2 regions of the Clostridium beijerinckii genome follow, and region 1 is predicted to be linked to the other one. Evidence: a T-box and tRNA genes for the amino acid it is inferred to sense, from the RefSeq annotation. Region 1 holds a T-box; the other holds one or more tRNA genes.

Region 1 (5,116 bases):
AAATATTAAACAATTTTATGGAAAAGCAGCACCTGAAATTATCAAAACAGCTGCAAAAGAAAAAAGGAATTCTATAGAAAGTAGATTAGAAAGAATTAGCAGCATTAGAGAAAACATTAATGAAATAAAAGATGTTATTAAAGATATCCCGACAGCAGGGGAAATAAAAGCTATTCTTAAAAAAGTTGGTGCAGCAGCTGAACCAGAGGATGTTGGAATTGAGATTAAAACGATGTTAGATGCAACAGTAATGGCTAAAGAGGTTAGGCCGAGATATACAATTTTAAGTTTTTTAGGTGATTTGGATTTACTAGATGAATTTTCATATAAGATTAAAAATTATTTAGCTGAGAGGGCATAGCATGTTAAATAAATATTTAGATATAAAAGAGGATGAGAGAACATTATTAAAAAAGATAAAATGTTTTATTCTTGATTTAGATGGAACAGTATACCTAGGTAACACATTATTAGACGGATCTATAGAATTCCTAAGAATATTAGATGAAAATAATATAAAGTTTAAATTCTTTACAAACAATTCTTCAAAAAATGCTGAATTTTATATAAATAAAATAACTAATATGGGCTATGACGTAAAGGATGACATGATGATGATATCTAATGAAGTAATAATTGATTATATAAAAAGAGAATTTCAAAATAAAAGAGTATTTGTTTTAGGTAACGAATATTTAAAAAAAGATTTTGTAAATTCCAATATTAATATAGTAGGAGAAAATGCAGAGGTGGTAGTAGCAGGATTTGATACTTCATTAGCTTATAAAAATGTTTCAAAAGCATGTGACTTTATTAGAAATGGAGCTACTTTTTTGGCGGTAAATCCAGATTTCAATTGTCCTATAGAAAATGGTTTTATGCCAGATTGTGGATCTATATGTTCAATGATTACTGCATCTACAGGAGTGAAACCTACATTTTTTGGTAAGCCGTCTTCTTATACTTTGAATTATATACTTAAGAATATGAAACTTAAAGAAGAAGAAGTTGCCTTTGTAGGAGATAGGTTATATACAGATATTGCTATAGGAAAAGGCAATAAGGCAGTTACAATTCTAGTCTTGACAGGGGAAACTCAAATGAAAAATCTAAAGGAATCTGAAATACAGCCGACTTTAATATTTAATTCACTTAAGGATATTGGAGGAATATTTAATAGTATAAATTTTGATAGTTAAGCAAGGGGATAAGTAGGAATAAGGAAAAGTCATAAATAAAAAAGTGGCCAAGTGGCCACTTTTTTATTTTACAACTATATTAACAAGTCTTCCTTTAATTACAATAACTTTAACTATAGTTTTACCTTCAGTATTTTCTTTAATAGTCTCATTTTCTAATGAAGCAGATTTTATACCTTCTTCATCTAAATTAGAAGCTACCATGATTTTAGTCTTTATTTTACCATTTATTTGGATTGCAATTTCGACTTCATCTTTAACTAAAGCAGCAGGATTAAATTCTGGCCATTTTTCATTAAAGATTGTTGAATTATTTCCAAGTAAGCTCCATTGCTCTTCAGCAAAGTGAGGAGCAAATGGTGCAAGTAGTTTTATGAAATCAACTATAGTTTCTTTTAAGAAGTTTGCGTTTTTAATATTTTCTTGAGTGTACTTATTAAGAGCATTTGTAAGCTCCATAAGTCTTGCTATTGCAGTGTTAAATTGCATTTTATCTCCGTCTTCAGTAACACCTTTAATAGTATTATGTTTCCAGAAGTTTAATTCTTTTTCAGCTGAATCAATAGAATCTTTAGTGCTCTCATTTGAATTTATTATATTTCTGCAATTTTCAAGGATTCTTTCAATTCTATCCACGAATTTGCCAACAGATTTTATTCCATCGTCGCTCCAAGCTCCACCTTCAGTATAACCAAATCCAAACATTAAATACATTCTAAATACGTCAGCGCCATATTCTTTAATATAATCATCAGGAGAAATAGTATTTCCTTTTGATTTACTCATTTTAAGTCCATCTGGTCCTAATATCAATCCTTGGTGAGTTAAGCTTAAGAATGGTTCATCAAAGTTTAAATATCCCATATCTCTTAGAGCTTTTGTTATGAATCTAGCATATAATAAATGCATGCAAGCATGTTCTGGTCCACCAACATATTTGTCTACAGGAAGCATTTTGTTGACTTTTTCAGAATCAAAAGGTGCATCATCGTTTTTATTGTCTACATATCTTAAATAGTAAAAAGATGAACATACAAAAGTATCTAAAGTATCAGCTTCTCTCTTTGCAGGCTTCCCACAATGAGGACAAGTTGTATTTACAAAATCCTCACATTTACCTAATGGTGATTTACCATCTGGCGTAAATTCAACATTGTAAGGAAGTTTCACTGGAAGATCCTTTTCAGGTACTGGAACTATTCCACAATCATCACAGTATATAACAGGAATTGGAGCACCCCAATATCTTTGTCTTGAAACTAGCCAGTCTCTTAATCTGAAGTTTTTCTTCATTGCTCCTAATTCATCTTTTTCTAATTCTTCAACGATTTTCTTTTTAGCCTCATCAGTTGTTAATCCATCGAATTTTCCTGAATTAACAAGTACTCCATATTCGCAATATGGAAGGTCTGGATTAGTATTTTCTTTATCAGTTATAACTCTTTCGATTGGTAAATTGAATTTTGTTGCAAAAGCAAAATCTCTTTCATCATGAGCAGGAACTGCCATAACACATCCTGTACCATAAGTAGCCAATACATAATCAGAAATCCAAATAGGAACTATTTTTCCGTTAATAGGGTTAATGGCATAAGATCCTGTGAATGCTCCTGTCTTTTCTTTTGAAACTGATTGTCTTTCAATTTCAGATTGCTTTGCAGCAGCTTCCTTATATTCTTCAACAGCAGCCTTATACTCTGGAAGAGTTAACTCATCAACTAGTTTGTTTTCAGGAGCTAAAACTACATAAGTAACACCGTTTAAAGTATCAACTCTTGTAGTAAATACATCGAATTTCAAATCTGAATCCTTGACTTTGAAAGTAACCTCTGCACCATAAGATCTTCCAATCCAGTGCTTTTGCATAGACTTTGTTTTTTCAGGCCAATCTAAACCATCTAATTTATCAAGTAATTCATCGCCGTACTCAGTTATTTTAAAGAACCATTGAGTAAGATCTTTCTTTGTAACTTCAGTACTACATCTTTCACAAACACCATCAACAACTTGTTCATTAGCTAATACTGTATTGCATGATGGACACCAATTTACAGGTGCTTTTTTTCTGTAAGCTAGACCTTTCTCGTAAAGTTTCAAGAATAGCCATTGAGTCCATTTATAATAATCAGGAAGACAAGTAACAACTTCGTTTTCCCAGTTAAACATAGCACCCATAGATTTCAATTGTTTTTCCATTGTCTCAATATTTTTTAAAGTAGAATCTTGAGGATGAATTCCTGTTTTTATAGCATAATTTTCAGCAGGTAATCCAAAGGCATCAAATCCCATTGGTTGGAATACATTATATCCTTGCATTCTCTTAAGTCTTGCCCATGAATCTGTTGGACCATAGTTAAACCAGTGACCAGCATGCAATTGAGCACCTGATGGATAAGAAAACATTTCTAATGTATAGAGTTTTTTATCTAAATTTTCAGGATTAAATTTATAAACCTCATTCTCCTCCCAAAATTTTTGCCACTTTTCATCAATTTTTGTTCCGTAATTTGCCATGATATAGCCTCCTATAATTTTAATGTAAAATGCACAATATAATGCATATAAAAGAAAAACACTTATAATAATTGAAAAATATGTTATTAAAACAAAGTTTTAATTAAAATATTAAAATTATACATTAATAATGGATAAATTAAAAAAGCTCTCATCTCTAAAACAAAGAGACGAAAGCATAATTTCCGTGGTACCACTCTTAATTAGAAGAGATAAAAAACAAATTTATCCTTCTCACTTATTATTTTAACGGGTTTACCGTACTTGCTTTTAACAAGTAAGCTCCTAGGCAAGTTCATAATAATATAACGCTATTTTACACCAAACAACAGCTCTCTTTAAGATATAATTATTACTAGTACTCCTATTCATCGCACAATATAAAATTTTAATAATATTATATATTAAGAAATCAAAAAAAGTCAAGAAGTTGACTTATATATATGTGTTTAATAGTAAAAACTTATTACTACTTATTGTTTATGCAATATTTGAAATAATATTAGTAGTAGTTTTCTTATTAAAAATGAAATTAATTTTTAGTTATGAGTAATATTACATCTAAAAAAGCAAATAATATTTTTTTTAGAATAAGTTATTATGATACAATATTAGAATAGGGAAGAGTTTAATATAGGGATGTGAATCAATGAACATACTTTTAGGCTTAACAGTTATAACTTTAGTTTTGAATATACTTTTTTCTTTATCATTAGTGTTTATAGAAAGAAAAGATCCAACAACAACATGGGCATGGATCTTAATATTAATGATTTTACCTGGCCTTGGATTTGTGATTTACATCATGTTTGGTCAAAATCTAAGCAGACAAAAGATTTTTAAGGAAAAAATAAAATTTGATGAAAAGAAGAGAAAAAACTTAAAAGATACATATAAATCCAATAAACACAGTCATGATGGAGGAGAAAAATTTGCTGATTTAAGGAGGCTAAATTTTAATAATTCTGGCGTAAAATACACTACTAATAATAAAATTGATGTATATGTAAATGGAAAAGAAAAATTTAGTCAGTTAATTGAAGACATAAAAAATGCTAAAAAGTTTATTCATGTTGAATATTATATATTTAGAGGAGACACTATTGGAAAACAGATACTTGATGAACTAACTAAGAAAGTTAAAAGCGGATTAGAAGTTAGATTATTATTAGATAGTATGGGATCACGCAAGTTGAGTAAAAAAGTTCTTAGGGAATACTTGAATGCAGGTGGGAAGTTTTCACTGTTTTTTCCAGGAATTTTACCACATATAAATACTCGTATAAATTATAGAAATCACAGAAAAATAGTTGTTATTGATGGTCAGTACGGCTATGTTGGAGGGTTTAATGTTGGAAAAGAATATATAAATGAAGATCCTGAAGTTGGCTTTTGGAGAGATA
Region 2 (5,116 bases), 790 kb from region 1:
CAACAGTTCCAGTATTTAAAGCAGGTAAGGAATTCAAAGATAAAGTTAACAAGTAATAAAATACAAGTTAGACAGAGTAAATATGAACCCGAGTTTTCTCGGGTTCTTTTGAATGGAGGAGAAATTGTGAGGCTAGATAAATATTTAAAGGTATCGCGTATTATAAAAAGAAGAACTGTAGCGAAAGAAATATGTGAGAGTGGTCGTATATTAATAAACGGGAAAGTAGCAAAGCCTTCTACAAAAATAAAAGAAGGAGATATAATTGAAATAACTTTTGCTAATAAAGTATTAAAAGCAGAAATTGCTAGTATAGCAGAACATGTGAGAAAGGAAGAAGCAAAAGAAATGTATATTATCCTTGAGGGTGAGGAAGATAAAGAGTAGAAACTGTATAGTTTATCTACTCTTTATCTATATATATGGGTATTGAACAAGAATGATTTATGTTAAGTAAAATTATCATAAATAATAACACTTAATGGTTTCTAAGAAATAACTTGATATAAATTTTACTATACTTAACTTATTAAAGGTTCTAAATTCTAAAATACAAAATATAAACATATATTGTATAAGAAAAATAAATGGAGGAATTTTTAATGGAGAAAAGAGTGGAAAATAAAGTAGAAGATAATAAATCAAGTTTATCTCTAGAGAATAGAAAAAAATTAACTTTAAGTGGTGTTATAGAGGTTATAAGTTTTGATGAGCAAAAAATAGATTTAACAACTAATCTAGGGAATTTAACTATTAAGGGAGAAGAGTTAAAAATGAACAAGTTGGATGTGCAAAATGGCGATGTTATAATTGCTGGAAGCATTGCATCTATGGTATATAATGGGAAGATATCTAAGAAAAGCAATGAAAGTATAATAAGCAGATTGTTTAAGTAGGAATATAGTATGCCTTTAGGATTGAATATGCAGATTAACCTTGTTGTATGCAGCTTAATTGGAGGTGTTATAACGGGAATATTGTTTGATATATATAGAGGAATAAGAGGATTAAACTCTATAAAAATATTAACAATAATAGAAGATATGCTATTTTGTGTACTTATTGCTTTGATTGTGTTTACCTTTTTATTATATACTAATTACGCATTTTTAACTCCCTATGTATATATTTTCATAATTATGGCCATTATATTATACTTCAAATTTATTAGTAAGTATTTTTATAACAGTGAGATGCTAATTGCAAAATTATCTTATAAGTTGATTAGAATTTTATTGAAAAATTTATTGTATCCATTAAAAATAATTGCATATAAAATTACAGATAAAAGGAAATGATAAAAAATTACTTGAATAATACTAATATAGTGTTTACAATAGACTTAAGAGAATTTGCAAAATAGAGGTTCTTATAGATGAAAACGAAGTTAATATTAAAGCGGACAATAATTACTGGATTTATTATTTTCTTTGCCTTTAGTTATATTAGGCAAAGTATAACAATGAATAGAATTCAAAAGGAAATTGACAGTAAGCAAGTTCAGTTAAATGAAATTAATCAAAAAAACGAAAGACTTCAAGATGAAGTTGATAAAATTAATTCAAATTCATCGGATTATCTTGAAAAATTAGCAAGGGAAAGACTTGGGATGATTAAGCCTGGTGAAAAAGTTGTTAATGGTGAGATAACAAATCAAAATTAAATTTCAATTTATAGAAAAACTTATAAAACTCTGGTAATATTATAGTAGCTGAATAATTAAATTTGTATTCTAAATTAAAGAGCATCTGCACAGCAGATTTGTTCTTATAAATTTATATATTTTTAAATTTAAGGAGGAGTCTTTTAAACATGACCTTAATGGCAGGAAACATAGTAGAGGGCACAGTGATAAACATCACAAACTTTGGAGCTTTTATTGAAGTTGAAGGCAAAACTGGATTAGTTCATATTTCAGAAGTGGCAGATTCTTACGTAAAAGATATTAGAGAACATCTTAGCGAGCAAGATAAAGTGAAAGTGAAAGTTATCTCAATTGATGATAATGGTAAGATTAGTCTTTCAATAAAGCAAGCAAATGTTCAAAGAAAATCGGTTAAACCAGCAGAGATTGACTGGAAAGCACCTGATAAGAAGAAAACTACTAATTCAGGAAATTTCGAAGATATTATGTCTAAGTTTCTAAAAGATAGCGAAGAAAGAATGCAAGATGTAAAGAAACATCAAGAATTTAAAAGTAAAGGTGGAAAAAAAGGCTACTAAAAATTTTTAAAATCTTTATTAGGAAAATAAATATAAAATTTGCTTGATAAATTTCAAATGTAGAATAGATTTGTAGAGAAATTTTTATATTTGTTTACAGTTTATTCTGCATTATTAAGATTATAAATGGGTATTTATAGTGATTAAAACGTGTAAATTACCGATTATTACAATTAAAAATTTAAATATTTAAGATTAATAAAAAAATATTGTTGACACTGAAAATAATATGTATTATAATTAGCCTTGTCGTTGGAAATTAGTTTATAAGATATGCCGAAGTGGCGGAACTGGCAGACGCACAGGACTTAAAATCCTGCGGTGGTTAAACACCGTACCGGTTCGATTCCGGTCTTCGGCACCATATATATGAAAAAATAATATCGCGGGGTGGAGCAGTTGGTAGCTCGTCGGGCTCATAACCCGAAGGTCGTAGGTTCAAGTCCTGCCCCCGCAACCATTGATATGGCGGAATAGCTCAGCTGGCTAGAGCACTCGGTTCATACCCGAGGTGTCGTAGGTTCAAGTCCTATTTCCGCTACCAATATGTGCCGAAGTGGCGGAACTGGCAGACGCACAGGACTTAAAATCCTGCGGTGGTTAAACACCGTACCGGTTCGATTCCGGTCTTCGGCACCATATATATTAAAAGAATAATGTCGCGGGGTGGAGCAGTTGGTAGCTCGTCGGGCTCATAACCCGAAGGTCGTAGGTTCAAGTCCTGCCTCCGCAACCATAAAGTTTAGTAAGTTTTGTTATCAAAGCTTTAATTTATATGTCGTAAGCTTGTAGTATACAATGAATATGCCGAAGTGGCGGAACTGGCAGACGCACAGGACTTAAAATCCTGCGGTAGTTAAACACCGTACCGGTTCGATTCCGGTCTTCGGCACCATATATATGAAAAGAATAATATCGCGGGGTGGAGCAGTTGGTAGCTCGTCGGGCTCATAACCCGAAGGTCGTAGGTTCAAGTCCTGCCTCCGCAACCATAAGACTTAAGCAATAGCTCAGGTCTTTTTTGTTTGGAAAATATTTATTATATGAAGTATAAGATAAAGGTATAATATTCTGAATAAATTCCTAGCCATTGAGAAGAAAACTTTAGCATCGATTTATAATGCTAAGAATGAGATATTTAAAGTTTACTTTTCTAACATGGTGTTTAAATTAGTTATAGATAGAAGTTTAATATGAATGTAGATGACTACACTTATGTTAGGCTTTTTTTAGTGCTTAATATTTTGAGTACTGTAAGTTAACTTGTCATAAGATTGATTATTAAATGCGGATTTTAGTCACTTAAGCTAAGAAAATTCAAGAATAATTGCAAAAAAACATTATTTTAAGGAGTAATTAAAAAGTGTATTCAGGATTTATGATTTTATGAAAAATATTTTATATATAAATTTCTAATAAAATAAGATTAACGACAAATTAATTATAACGTTTTAAATTTGATAATTAGCCAGGTATCTTGATTTGTCTTAACTAAGTAAGATGTTAGATCAAAATGTAATAAAGAAAATAATCTATTAAATCATTAGATATTAGAGAAATTTAGATGAAGTTGTCCTACGAAAACTTTATACCATAAACACCTTATGACATTTATCGTAATGTTATGATGCTATAATCAAATTACATTATTTGGAAATGAGGCGAGCTAATGTGCAGTATGGATTAGGGTTGAATAAGTATGAAGGAATAACTAGAGTAGAAAACTTAAGAAAAAAGTTGTGGATGAAGACATCTATAGTGAAGTTAGGGATTATTCTAATATCAGGAATCTTACTTGGTAGGGTAAATTTATTATTAAATCAATCAGATAGTCTTGGTATAGCGCCAATAGGAATTGCGTATTTGATAGCTGTAGTTACAAAAGAGAATAGGAGAAATAGTTTAATTGTAGCAATTGGAATTGCTATAGGATATCTAACAATAAGTAGTTTACTGACAGATGGTTATGTATATTTAGTAGCTGTAGCTTTAGTCACAATTTACTATGTGTTTATAGCACAAGCTAAAAATAGAAAAAAGGAATTAGTGGGTTTTGTAATAATTCTAAGTAGTTTTTTTTGTTATGGTTTACTAGTTAATAAATATGAACTTGGCGTAAATATAACTTTATGTTTAATACAGACATTAATTGTAGTGCCTATATATTATGTTATAAAGTATGCGTTAAATTCTTTGGAAGAGATTAATACCAATTACTTCTTTTCTTCAGAAGAAATAGTAAGTATTGGAATATTTTTATGTTTATTAGTTGCAGGAATAGGTAATGTAAATATTAGTAATTACTCTATAAGAAATATATGTGCGCTTACGTTAGTTTTAACGATTGCTTATGTAGGTGGAGCAACATATGGAACTATGATTGGAGTTTCTATGGGAATAATGCTTGGAGTTGCTTCAAATGACATGATGTATAGTGTAGCCTTTTTTGGAGTTGGAGGCTTAATTGTTGGTATATTTAAAGATACGGGGAAAATATTTTCAATACTATCAGGTATAATAATTTATACTGCATTAGCTTTGTATTCTAATGCAGTAACATTGAAGTTGGGAGTTGAGGTTCTTACTAGTTCTGTTTTATTTTTGTGTGTTCCAAAACCTGTATTTACAAGTATTGAAATTGAGATAAATCCATATAGAAAGAAAGCATCTTTAGGCGAAATTCAATTGAATGCAATAAAGGAAGAATTTACTTTTAAATTAAAAGAACTTACAAGTGTACTTACAAATGTATCAAGATGCTTATTAACTAACAATGATAATGAAAATTTATTGATTAAATCGAAAGGGAGTGCATTGGTAGAAAACTTGGCAGATAGAAGTTGTTCAAGCTGTGAAAATAGACCTTTATGCTGGGAAAGAGAGTTTCATCAAA

What was found. The T-box of region 1 lies ahead of leuS (leucine--tRNA ligase). A T-box ahead of a tRNA ligase gene usually reads a tRNA of that ligase, here a tRNA-Leu.
Region 2: it has a tRNA-Leu gene. The T-box ahead of leuS (leucine--tRNA ligase) is inferred to sense a tRNA for this amino acid. The anticodon was not compared.

The regions. Positions count from the first base shown of each region.
Region 1 is NZ_CP144906.1:4,879,411-4,884,526, reverse strand. Features, by position in the region: gene PZA12_RS22225 (sn-glycerol-1-phosphate dehydrogenase) at 1-361, shown strand, start outside; gene PZA12_RS22220 (HAD-IIA family hydrolase) at 363-1,199, shown strand; gene leuS (leucine--tRNA ligase) at 1,263-3,713, opposite strand; T-box leader at 3,877-4,094, opposite strand; gene cls (cardiolipin synthase) at 4,363-5,116, shown strand, end outside.
Region 2 is NZ_CP144906.1:117,241-122,356, forward strand. Features, by position in the region: gene PZA12_RS00505 (HU family DNA-binding protein) at 1-56, shown strand, start outside; gene PZA12_RS00510 (RNA-binding S4 domain-containing protein) at 127-387, shown strand; gene yabP (sporulation protein YabP) at 603-896, shown strand; gene yabQ (spore cortex biosynthesis protein YabQ) at 906-1,298, shown strand; gene PZA12_RS00525 (FtsB family cell division protein) at 1,376-1,663, shown strand; gene PZA12_RS00530 (S1 domain-containing RNA-binding protein) at 1,813-2,223, shown strand; tRNA gene PZA12_RS00535 (tRNA-Leu) at 2,499-2,587, shown strand; tRNA gene PZA12_RS00540 (tRNA-Met) at 2,608-2,683, shown strand; tRNA gene PZA12_RS00545 (tRNA-Met) at 2,691-2,767, shown strand; tRNA gene PZA12_RS00550 (tRNA-Leu) at 2,774-2,862, shown strand; tRNA gene PZA12_RS00555 (tRNA-Met) at 2,884-2,959, shown strand; tRNA gene PZA12_RS00560 (tRNA-Leu) at 3,030-3,118, shown strand; tRNA gene PZA12_RS00565 (tRNA-Met) at 3,140-3,215, shown strand; gene spoIIE (stage II sporulation protein E) at 3,880-5,116, shown strand, end outside.